DNA from 3 places in the Paenibacillus sp. FSL E2-8871 genome. Region 3 is predicted to be linked to each of the others. Evidence: riboswitches for the same ligand, from Rfam matches in the RefSeq annotation. Region 3 holds a riboswitch; each other region holds the start of a gene.

Region 1 (3,278 bases), 490 kb from region 3:
CACGGTTCCTTAAAAGCGGTGAGCCACGGAAAACGTTGGTGTGCTGACCAATCCTGCAGCTGTTGCTTTTCTCGGATACTTTTATATATTTCGTATATAATTGTTCGGTCCATACAGTATTCACAGGTAGATGGGCTGCTGAAATGGCGAAGTGATTCAATCTGCTTCTGACCAAAAGCATAGCCGACAATAGTTCTGTGATGATCCTCTTCGAACCACAACGCTCCAAAGCAAACATAATTTAGACTTATCGGCTCAAGTAGCCCTTGCTGAGTTCCCCAATAATAGTGTTTCATTCCTTTCACCCCGTCCAGCATGCTATCACCTTATAGAATCAGGTAACGCAAAAACCGCAGCAAGAGGAGGACCTCTGCTGCGGTTTTGGAATACAGGTATACACACACCTGTGCCAAAGCGTGGCGGATCAAGGGTCTCTCTCTTTACGCTTACGAGGTTAGCTGTCGGATTCGGACGGTGAGAGTCGCCCTACCTATGTGAGACTTGAACAGTCTCCTTCGGATTCACCCCAAGTAGGCCATGTGGCCTGATGGTTCCCCCGTTCCCTGCAAATACAGGAACTCAGCGTTGAATGTATTTTGTGAAATAGATTCAACCCGAATCATACTCTTTTCAAGGTGTTTCTGTAAAAACAGAAAGTGTTCTTTTGAGCGCGATTTAAACCAAATCCTGCCTACTACGACGGAAAAGGGAACCAAATAGGTATTTATTGCGAGTTATCGGGCTTCTTCCTCGCTTAATCTCGACTTCTTGTTTTCTTACCTATAAAGGCGATTTTTTGAGATATCTACATTTGTGGTGAATAAAATCACATGGTATGCCCGCTTTTCGCTAATGGATTAAAACTCGAGTAAACAAGAGATATAGAGAGATTGGATATCAAGTAAGCGCTATCCAACGCGAAAATAGTTTTTAATTTGCATTATTTTGGCATCAATCAGGTTTTACAATTCTTCCTGCATAAGGGTATGATTACTCCTGTTTCAACAACAATCGAATATTTGATCCGCTTAATTTCCGATAAGGAAAGCGGGGGAACCAACAATCGGCAGACGATGTGAGAGTCGGAAGCCGGTTATGGGGTGAATCCTGTAGAAGATGCGAGTGAGCTCGCATCTATACAGGTAGGGCGACTCTCACCGCCCGAATCCGACAGCTAACCTCGTAAGCGTATGGAGAGAGGATGAGTGCAATGTGACCGCTAGCGAGCCACAGAGGAGAATCCTTTGTGGCTTTTTGCTGTGCTTTTTTAAGCAAAGCATTTATGGAAAACCTCACGAAGAGGTCGTTATATTCATCATTAGCGGTAGCTTTTCTTTCAAGATCAGGGTGATCAAGCTCTGATCTTACAAGCAAAGCATTTGAGGAGAATAAGAGATGACAGATCAGAATGAATATGTACTGGTATGTGCGCCAACGAAGGCAGGCGAACATTTTATTAAGCTTCTAAAATTCAGAGGCATTAAGATGGCCGGATTGACCAACAACTTGCCTGAGAAGGCCCTACTCGAAGAGATGGGGATTGAACAAGTCGTTCTAGTTGATACCCGCCATCAGAATACTTGGTTTCGCCCGCCGTTCCCGGTAGGACGGGTATATCTGTTCGAGAGCAGCTTTACGTTATGCTGCCGCTACATTCAGATGTGCCGCACCTGGACGACACAGCCGATTTTTGTAATCACAAGCTCAATAAATCCTAGATTGGTCTATAAAAGGCTTGGTGCAAGTTATGTAATCTATTCTCACAGTGGTGATGCTGATTTTCTAATCGATAAATCACCTCATCAAGGATAAAAGAAGGAGTGCGGGAGATATGATGGATCTGTATATGGTGGCTTCGTTAGCTGTAATTTACGGGTTGTTTTATGGATTTATGCGCTGGTGCGCAGGTGTAGTTGAGGATACAGGGAGGGATAAGTTGTGATTCTAGTAATCGCTGTTACCCTACTGTTGTTTGTATATCTGGTTTACGCATTGATTCATCCGGAGAAATTTTAAGGAGGGGCATTCATGGGCATTTTGCAAATAGTTGCTGTAATCGTAATTCTTATCTTGCTGGTTAAGCCGATGGGCACGTATTTATATTATGTATTTTCTAATGAACCGAACCGTACGGATCGATGGTTTGGAGGCATGGAAAAAGGAATTTATAAGCTGATTGGCCTGAAAAAACGGGACGGAATGTCTTGGAAGAAGTATGCGCTCAGCTTTGTGTTAACAAATATCGTATTGGTTACTTTCAGTTACATTGTTCTTAGATTGCAGCGGGGATTGCCGTTAAACCCGAATGGAATTACGGATTTGGAACAGACGCTTTCATTCAATACAGTGATCAGCTTTATGACCAATACGAACCTGCAGCATTATAGCGGGGAGACGGGGCTTTCGTATTTTTCACAAATGGCTGTCATCACGATGATGATGTTCACATCTGCAGCGAGCGGATTTTCTGTTGCGGTTGCCTTTGTCAGAGGAATCACGGGACGGAAATCAGTCGGGAACTTCTTCGAGGATTTCGTCAAAGCACATATTCGTGTGTTCATTCCGCTAGCTTTGTTAGTTTCATTGGTGTTGGTAGGACTGCATGTGCCACAAACGCTCAAGCCATCACTTGAAGTCACTACACTAGAGGGCCAAACACAACAAATTGCTATCGGTCCAGTAGCTTCTTTGGAATCGATCAAACATCTGGGCACGAATGGTGGCGGCTTCTTCGGGGCCAATTCATCCCATCCTTTTGAGAACCCTAATCCACTTACGAACGTTCTGGAGATTCTCTCTATGTGGATGCTGCCAGCTTCGCTCCCTTATATGTACGGATTGTTTGCCAAGAACAAACGTCAGGGCTGGGTAATTTTTACCGCAATGATGACCTTGTTTGTTCTGCTATTAAGCCTAAACTTCTATGCTGAATCAAAAGGTAATCCGGCGATCAATGCACTAGGAATCGAATCTTCACAAGGTAGCATGGAAGGTAAAGAGGTGCGCTTCGGCATACCGCAGTCTTCCTTGTTTACTTCAGTAACAACCGCAGCTACGACAGGTAGTGTTAACAATATGCATGATACGCTGACGCCGCTGGGAGGCATTACGCCTCTTGCACTGATGATGCTCAACAATGTCTTCGGTGGTAAAGGTGTCGGACTGATCAATATGCTGATGTATGCGATTCTGGGTGTCTTCCTGTGCGGTCTGATGGTCGGCAGGACACCGGAGTTCCTCGGACGGAAGATAGAGGCCAAGGAGATGAAGCTGATTGC
Region 2 (3,278 bases), 1.1 Mb from region 3:
ACTGTGAACCCGTCCTTATATCGATTAAGGGCGGGTTATTTATACGTTGATAGATTAGTAGAGTAGATCTCAAAGGGCGGATTAAAGTGAGCGTGACAATTAGAACGATTCTGGAAGATTTAATAGGAGCTATGGAACAGATAGATAGGACTGTGGATACTCTTAAGCCGGGGAATCCAGAAATGGTGATTACAGGGATGGTTACGGCATTTTGCGCTACGCAATATGTTGTGGAACGAACGATTGCTATGAACGCCAATTTGTTGATCACACATGAAGGTGTGTTTTACAGTCATCATGAGACGAGCAAGTGGTTAAAGGATGACCCTGTGTCTCGCGCGAAACGGAGTTTGATTGAGCGTTCTGAACTGGCTATTTTTCGTTATCATGATTATTGGCATCGGCATCAACCGGATGGGATCATGGTGGGCTTGCTACGAGAGCTTGAATGGTCAGCCTATGTGGTTGAGCAGCAATCCACTGCTACAATCCTATCGATTCCAGCTATGACGGTAAGTGAAGCGGCTCTGTATATAAAAAGAAAGCTAGGCATCTCCTATGTACGTGCTGCCGGAGACCTATCCCAGATATGCAGACATGTGGGGATATTAGTAGGTTACAGAGGAGGTGGGACGATGGCTATTCCTCTTTTTAATCAGCACAATCTTGATTTAATTATTGCTGGCGAGGGCCCCGAATGGGAAACTCCAGAATATGTGAGGGATGCTGTCCACCAAGGCAGATTAAAAGCGCTGATTATGTTAGGTCATGCGGAAAGTGAAGCTCCAGGAATGAAATATTTAGCTGAAGTTCTGGCACAGAAATACCCAATGATTCCTACTTATTTTATTGCTGAACAACCGGTCTATCAGCTGGTTTAATTTCGTATAAACCGAAATGAAGAATAAATTTGCATATTATGGAGAAAATGATTGGAAACCAGGTCACTGAGAAAGGAGTGTTTCAATGGAAATTCCTTTGGAGGCTGATGAAGTGTTAAGTCGTATCAAAAAGCTTCAAACCGATGGAAGCTCGATCAGCAAAAAACAAGTGAAGCAAAGCGATCCTGATCTTATGAGAAGTGCGCTGTTCTTTTTTCCGAGCTGGGAGCATGCATTGAAAAACGCCGATCTGTTGTAGCCATATGATTGTATAACGAAGCCGAGTGGTTCAGGGATTGATCTCTGATGGCCGCTCGGCTTTTTTTAGATATATTGAGTAAACAAGAGCAAAAGAAAGAGAAAACGAAGTGTATGCTTAATATGAAATGAAAAGCATGGCTTTCAACATTATTTTGCCCACGGCTCAACTTTACAAGAAACCTTACACGGAGTATGATTCATCACATAACTGACAATTACATAAGAAGTCCGCTTAATTTCCGTTAAGGAAAGCGGGGGAACCAACAACTGGGAACCAGTGTAACAATCGGTACTAGTTATGGGGTGAATCCTGTTCCAGGTGCATAAATGCATCCATGCAGGTAGGGCAACTCTCACTGCCCGAATCCGACAGCTAACCTCGTAAGCGTATGGAGAGAGGATGAATGGCGTATTTGATGATGAATAGCCACAGAGAATCCCTCTGTGGTTTTTTGCTGCGTTAAAAAGCAGATATAGTTGTAGAACCTATCTATGAAAGAGGTGTTAACTTTGCCTATTGCTAAACTGAATGGAACTTCGCTCTATTACGAAATCAATGGAACAGGGACTCCGGTTGTGTTTATCCATGGACATGGATTAACACATAGTATGTTCAAGCCACAATTGGAGTATTTTTCTGATAAATATAAAGTGATTCTGTGTGATTTACGGGGGAATGGCAAATCAGGTGAACTACTGCAGGCCCCAAATGAGATTATTGAAACCCAATGTCTAGATATAATTATGCTATTGAATGATTTGGGTATTCGTGAGGCTGTTTTTGTTGGGAGTGCCTATGGGGGGCTCGTCGTTCAACATATTGCGAAACAATATCCAGAGCGAGTAAAAGCGATTGTTGTCGCGGATAGCTTTTGTAGAAGTCAGGCGTCAACGATAATCGGTAAAATCCAGCTTATGGCTGCTTATTGTAGTTGGTTAATGTATTACGCTCCAAGTGAGCTTGTACTGCCTTCGATTCGTATGATGTACCGGGAACGCTGGAATCTGGCTTATAACGAGATTAGAAGAGGACTTCTCGATAAACGTCCACGGGAATTGTATCGGCAAAGGCTGGCTACGAGCCATGTGGATTACACTAGATGCTTAAAGTCTTTTAAGCGTCCCGCCTTATGTATTGTAGGTGACTTTAGTGAATTTGGAGTTAATTGTATGAAGGATATGGTGTCTCAGCTGCCACATGCTCAGTTAGTGATCATCCCTAACGCATTAGATCCTAGTAATCTGTGTCAGCCGGAGAAATTTAATGCTATACTTCAGCGGTTTTTGGAGAAACAGCAGGAAACTCAGCAGATTAGTTGATCTTAGTGGTAAGTGAGAAATGAGGGGCGTCCCATAGCCGGGGAGTATGTACTGGCTACGGGGCGTTCTTCTGTATGTCTGTATTTTGTACAATGCTGTCTACTGATGTAAGATTAAAGATATTCGAGATTAACTATCTAAAGGAGCTGAGTCATGATGTCTCAAGCCGAAACCATAAAATTGACCTCATTATCTTCAAAAGGGGGCTGCGGCTGCAAAATCGGTCCCGCCGATCTCATGCAGGTTATTCGCAGTCTACCACCAACCGTTCCTAATCCGGATCTACTTGTAGGTCTGGATACCAGTGATGACGCTGGGGTATATCGATTAAGTGATGATCTTGCGTTAGTGCAAACTGTTGATTTTTTCACGCCGATCGTGGATGACCCTTATTCCTTTGGGCAAATTGCAGCAGCTAATGCGTTAAGTGATATTTATGCTATGGGCGGCAAGCCGCTTACAGTGCTTAATATTGTGGCCTTCCCTATTTCTGTTTTGGACAAAAGCATTCTCGGTGACATTTTGCGCGGTGCAGCAGATAAAGTGCAGGAAGCAGGAGCAACGCTTGTGGGCGGACATTCCATCGACGATAAAGAGCCTAAATTTGGATTGGCCGTTACGGGCCTTGTGCATCCGGACAAAGTAAGAACGAATGCAGGTGCGCAGGTAGGAGACAAGCTGATTTTGACTAAACCTATCGGTGTGGGCATCTTAACGACTTCTATTAAAAAGGATCAGCTATCCCCAGAAGAAACTACACGCCTTACGACAGTCATGTCTACACTGAATAAAAAAGCGGCAGAAATCATGGAGCCC
Region 3 (3,278 bases):
TTTCTCTGAGAGCCAGAGGGCGACGTTTGCAATCTCCTCAGGGGCTAGCTTTTCTTTAAAGGAAGGCATTTGACCTCGTCCTTTAGTGACGATACTGTAGATTTCTTCAGCATCATGCTGACCGCCTTCATTTTGAAGACTGGGTCCAACTCCACCTTGAAGCTGATCGCCGTGACAGGTGATACAGCTGGCTTTCACGGTTGCTTCGGCCTTTGCCGCATCCAATTGGACTTCCGGCATCGTCGGCTTATTCTGTTCAGCTACCTCTTCTTTACCTGGAAGTGTAAACATAAGTACTACCGCAAAGGCACAGGCGGCAAAAAACAAACCGCTCATGATCCATTTCTGCATCCCAGTTCGTCCCTTCTATGTAAGCTGCTCCCTACATTATAGCTCAAGGTGAAGCGTTATCATAGGGTTTGTGACAAAAAAATGAACGATAATGCCATCAAATCATTGAAAAATATGGAATTTAATATTATTTATCATAGACCATGCAATAAAAAGGTTTGTTTCCTGTGGGGGTTAGGCGCTCATACGTATCGGTAATCGTAAATCCACACTTTTGGTAAGTTCGGATTGCCCGCTGGTTCCAGGTCAATACCTCTAGATCAATCTCACGCTCAGGATAACGAATTAAGGCTGCTTGCACGATTGCATCCATGAATATTTTTCCTAGACCTTGACCGCATAGATCAGGGCGCATACCAATCCCCAAGCGAACAACACCTTCCAATGGAAACAACTGCGCGAATCCACACAAAATCCCTTGCCCATTTAAGATGGAGACATATTGCTCATTCCGTAGCTGAGGGTCACCGAACTCGATTCCAAGAGCCTGCATTTGCTCCCACGGCATCCAGCCGTAAATATTATAAGGGGCAGTGTAATCCCAGTTGCAAATCTCTTCCGCGTGACTGGTCTCCATAGGCGCTACATGAAAAGTAACAGAGGGATTTATCATAAGGTCAAGGACCTCCTTTCACGGGGGAACTTTAAATGTCTTATATTTCTAGCTTAAAATACTTATGGTCCTTATAAGGACATCGAAGGCGTTTATGCTTGTAACTAATTATATACAAAAAGAGGCATGGTCGACTCAGAAATTTATGAGGATTATTGTTTTACAAATTCTGAGAGGGGTAAATACTAAATAAGACAAAAAACAAGCTCTTCCCCAAGAATCAACATCTTGGAAAAGAGCCTATGTACGATTTACTTATTGAACATCATCATTATCTTCTGTCTCAGAAGCAACAGAATGATAAGCATCCGTGCTCATAATTCGTTTAGCACCGATGTAGCGTTTCACGTAGTAGCTATCACTCAGGGAGCTAATCGTTACACCGCGTGAGGAAGATGCGTGTGCAAACTTGCCTTCACCGACATAAATACCGACATGGGAGACACCCTTACCACTTGTATTGAAGAATACAAGATCTCCAGATCTTAAATCATCTTGGGAGATAGCAGTGCCCATTTGATACTGGGAACCTGATTGGTGTGGTAGGTTTATACCAATTTTATCAAATACATACATTGTAAATCCGGAGCAATCAAATCCATTTGTGGAGATGCCGCCGGATACGTACTTAGTTCCGATGGTCTTGTCGATCACTTTATCCATTTTGGAATCCGCGAAAGCGCTTCCTGCTCCGATGGTGAAAATAATGGAAAAGCTAAGTACTGCTGCTGCTAGCTTCTTCTTCAAAAGTTTATACCCCTTCCGGATGCCTACGAGGTTAGCTTAAGGGTTCGGTTGAAGGTCCCCTATGACCCCTCTAAAAATGGAGGTCAATTCACCCAAAGTTGGTTCCCCCGTTTTCCTAATAGTTAGGAAACTCGGCTGATACTGTTGATTAGGAATAGCTTGTAATCAATACATGACAAAACCTTTGTAAATAACAACTTAATGATTACAAAAATGTTACTAAAATCTTACTGCAGTTATTGTAACAAACAGAGTGCCGCTTGGCAATCGTTTTTAACATAATCATGCAGAAAAATTCGTTTTTTTAAAGACAAAATGCATATGTAAGCGATAATATTAAACTAATTTTTATATTTATTGAAATTTTTATCAAATAAAAGTGTTTAAAGTCCGTTCTAGAGGTGTAAAGAATATAATAAGGCAAAAGAAAACCTGGATTCGATTAAGTCAATAATCAAACCCAGGTCTATATAATGTAATTGTGAGGTTATAGTTGTGGGGAAGTATTAATCGTAGGCTATAGCTTGATATGAGGAAGTACTCATTACTCTTTTAGCACCAACGTAGCGATTGGCCCAGTAGGACTGGCTAAGTGAAGTGATGGTCACGCCATATGAAGATGATGATTGTGCGAATTTTCCGTTTCCAACATAAATGCCGACATGGGATACGCCGTTGCCCAATGTGTTAAAGAAAACTAGGTCACCTGAACGTAATTTACTTTTGGCTACAGGAGTTCCGACATTATATTGAGCTTTTGAAGTACGGGGCAAAGAAAGACCCACCTTCTTGAATACATACGTAGTAAATCCAGAACAGTCAAACCCGGCAGTGCTAGTGCCTCCGGTTTTATAGGCAACTCCAATTGTCTTTGAAATAACACTGTCCATCTTAGAATCTGCAAAGGCACTTCCTCCACCAATAGAGAACGCCATCACAAGTCCTAGCGCCGCAGCGACGCATGCTTTTCTTAAATTCTTCAAAAAAATTGTACCCCTTCCAATGCCTGTGAGGTTAGCTTAAGGATTCGGTAGAAGGTTCCCCTATGATCACTGCAAAGCGAGATCAATTCACCCAAAATATGGTTCCCCCACTTCCCGGTGCAAGGAATTCGGCGTTTTATGCACCAGATAGTGACTTATCGACATGACTACGACAAATACATGAAGTTATGTAGAAATCGTTTCAAATGATTACAAACTTGTTACCAATGGAACAGGACTTATTGTAACAAAGTCTTTACGATTTTGCAAATCCTCATAATTTGTCTATAACGCGAAAGAGTCCCAACTCCTGATTCAGGAACCGGGACTCTTATATTATGTTCTGTAATGTTTCAAATTATTGTGGAAATGCTTTACTGTGCCATAGATGATATTGAGCCGAAATTCCCCACATTTTGAAGAGTGTTGAGGGCAGTGATGAAAGTTGACGAATAAGAAGCGCTGGTAGGCCAGGACAGAAGATACCCGTTAGTCCGCACACTAGCAAAAGGATCAGGCCTGCTGCACCAAGTATGATTGAAATTCCTATTGCCGGAATCAGCGACTTCAAGCAAACGAATAAG

What was found. A riboswitch is a leader RNA that binds a small molecule or an ion and turns the genes downstream of it on or off. The one in region 3 is predicted to bind cyclic di-AMP.
Region 1: another riboswitch for cyclic di-AMP. It lies ahead of NYE25_RS23685 (hypothetical protein); the one in region 3 lies ahead of NYE25_RS21575 (C40 family peptidase).
Region 2: another riboswitch for cyclic di-AMP. It lies ahead of NYE25_RS16565 (alpha/beta fold hydrolase); the one in region 3 lies ahead of NYE25_RS21575 (C40 family peptidase).

The regions. Positions count from the first base shown of each region.
Region 1 covers NZ_JBBOBV010000001.1:5,234,691-5,237,968, forward strand. Annotated here, with positions in the region: gene NYE25_RS23680 (hypothetical protein) at 1-296, opposite strand, end outside; cyclic di-AMP (ydaO/yuaA leader) riboswitch at 430-595, opposite strand; cyclic di-AMP (ydaO/yuaA leader) riboswitch at 1,016-1,205, shown strand; gene NYE25_RS23685 (hypothetical protein) at 1,396-1,812, shown strand; gene kdpF (K(+)-transporting ATPase subunit F) at 1,939-2,016, shown strand; gene kdpA (potassium-transporting ATPase subunit KdpA) at 2,029-3,278, shown strand, end outside.
Region 2 covers NZ_JBBOBV010000001.1:3,653,375-3,656,652, reverse strand. Annotated here, with positions in the region: gene NYE25_RS16575 (Nif3-like dinuclear metal center hexameric protein) at 87-881, shown strand; gene NYE25_RS16570 (hypothetical protein) at 967-1,140, shown strand; cyclic di-AMP (ydaO/yuaA leader) riboswitch at 1,362-1,546, shown strand; gene NYE25_RS16565 (alpha/beta fold hydrolase) at 1,653-2,462, shown strand; gene selD (selenide, water dikinase SelD) at 2,619-3,278, shown strand, end outside.
Region 3 covers NZ_JBBOBV010000001.1:4,745,413-4,748,690, forward strand. Annotated here, with positions in the region: gene NYE25_RS21565 (c-type cytochrome) at 1-351, opposite strand, end outside; gene NYE25_RS21570 (GNAT family N-acetyltransferase) at 479-964, opposite strand; gene NYE25_RS21575 (C40 family peptidase) at 1,220-1,711, opposite strand; cyclic di-AMP (ydaO/yuaA leader) riboswitch at 1,717-1,858, opposite strand; gene NYE25_RS21580 (C40 family peptidase) at 2,218-2,646, opposite strand; cyclic di-AMP (ydaO/yuaA leader) riboswitch at 2,700-2,838, opposite strand; gene NYE25_RS21585 (hypothetical protein) at 3,053-3,278, opposite strand, start outside.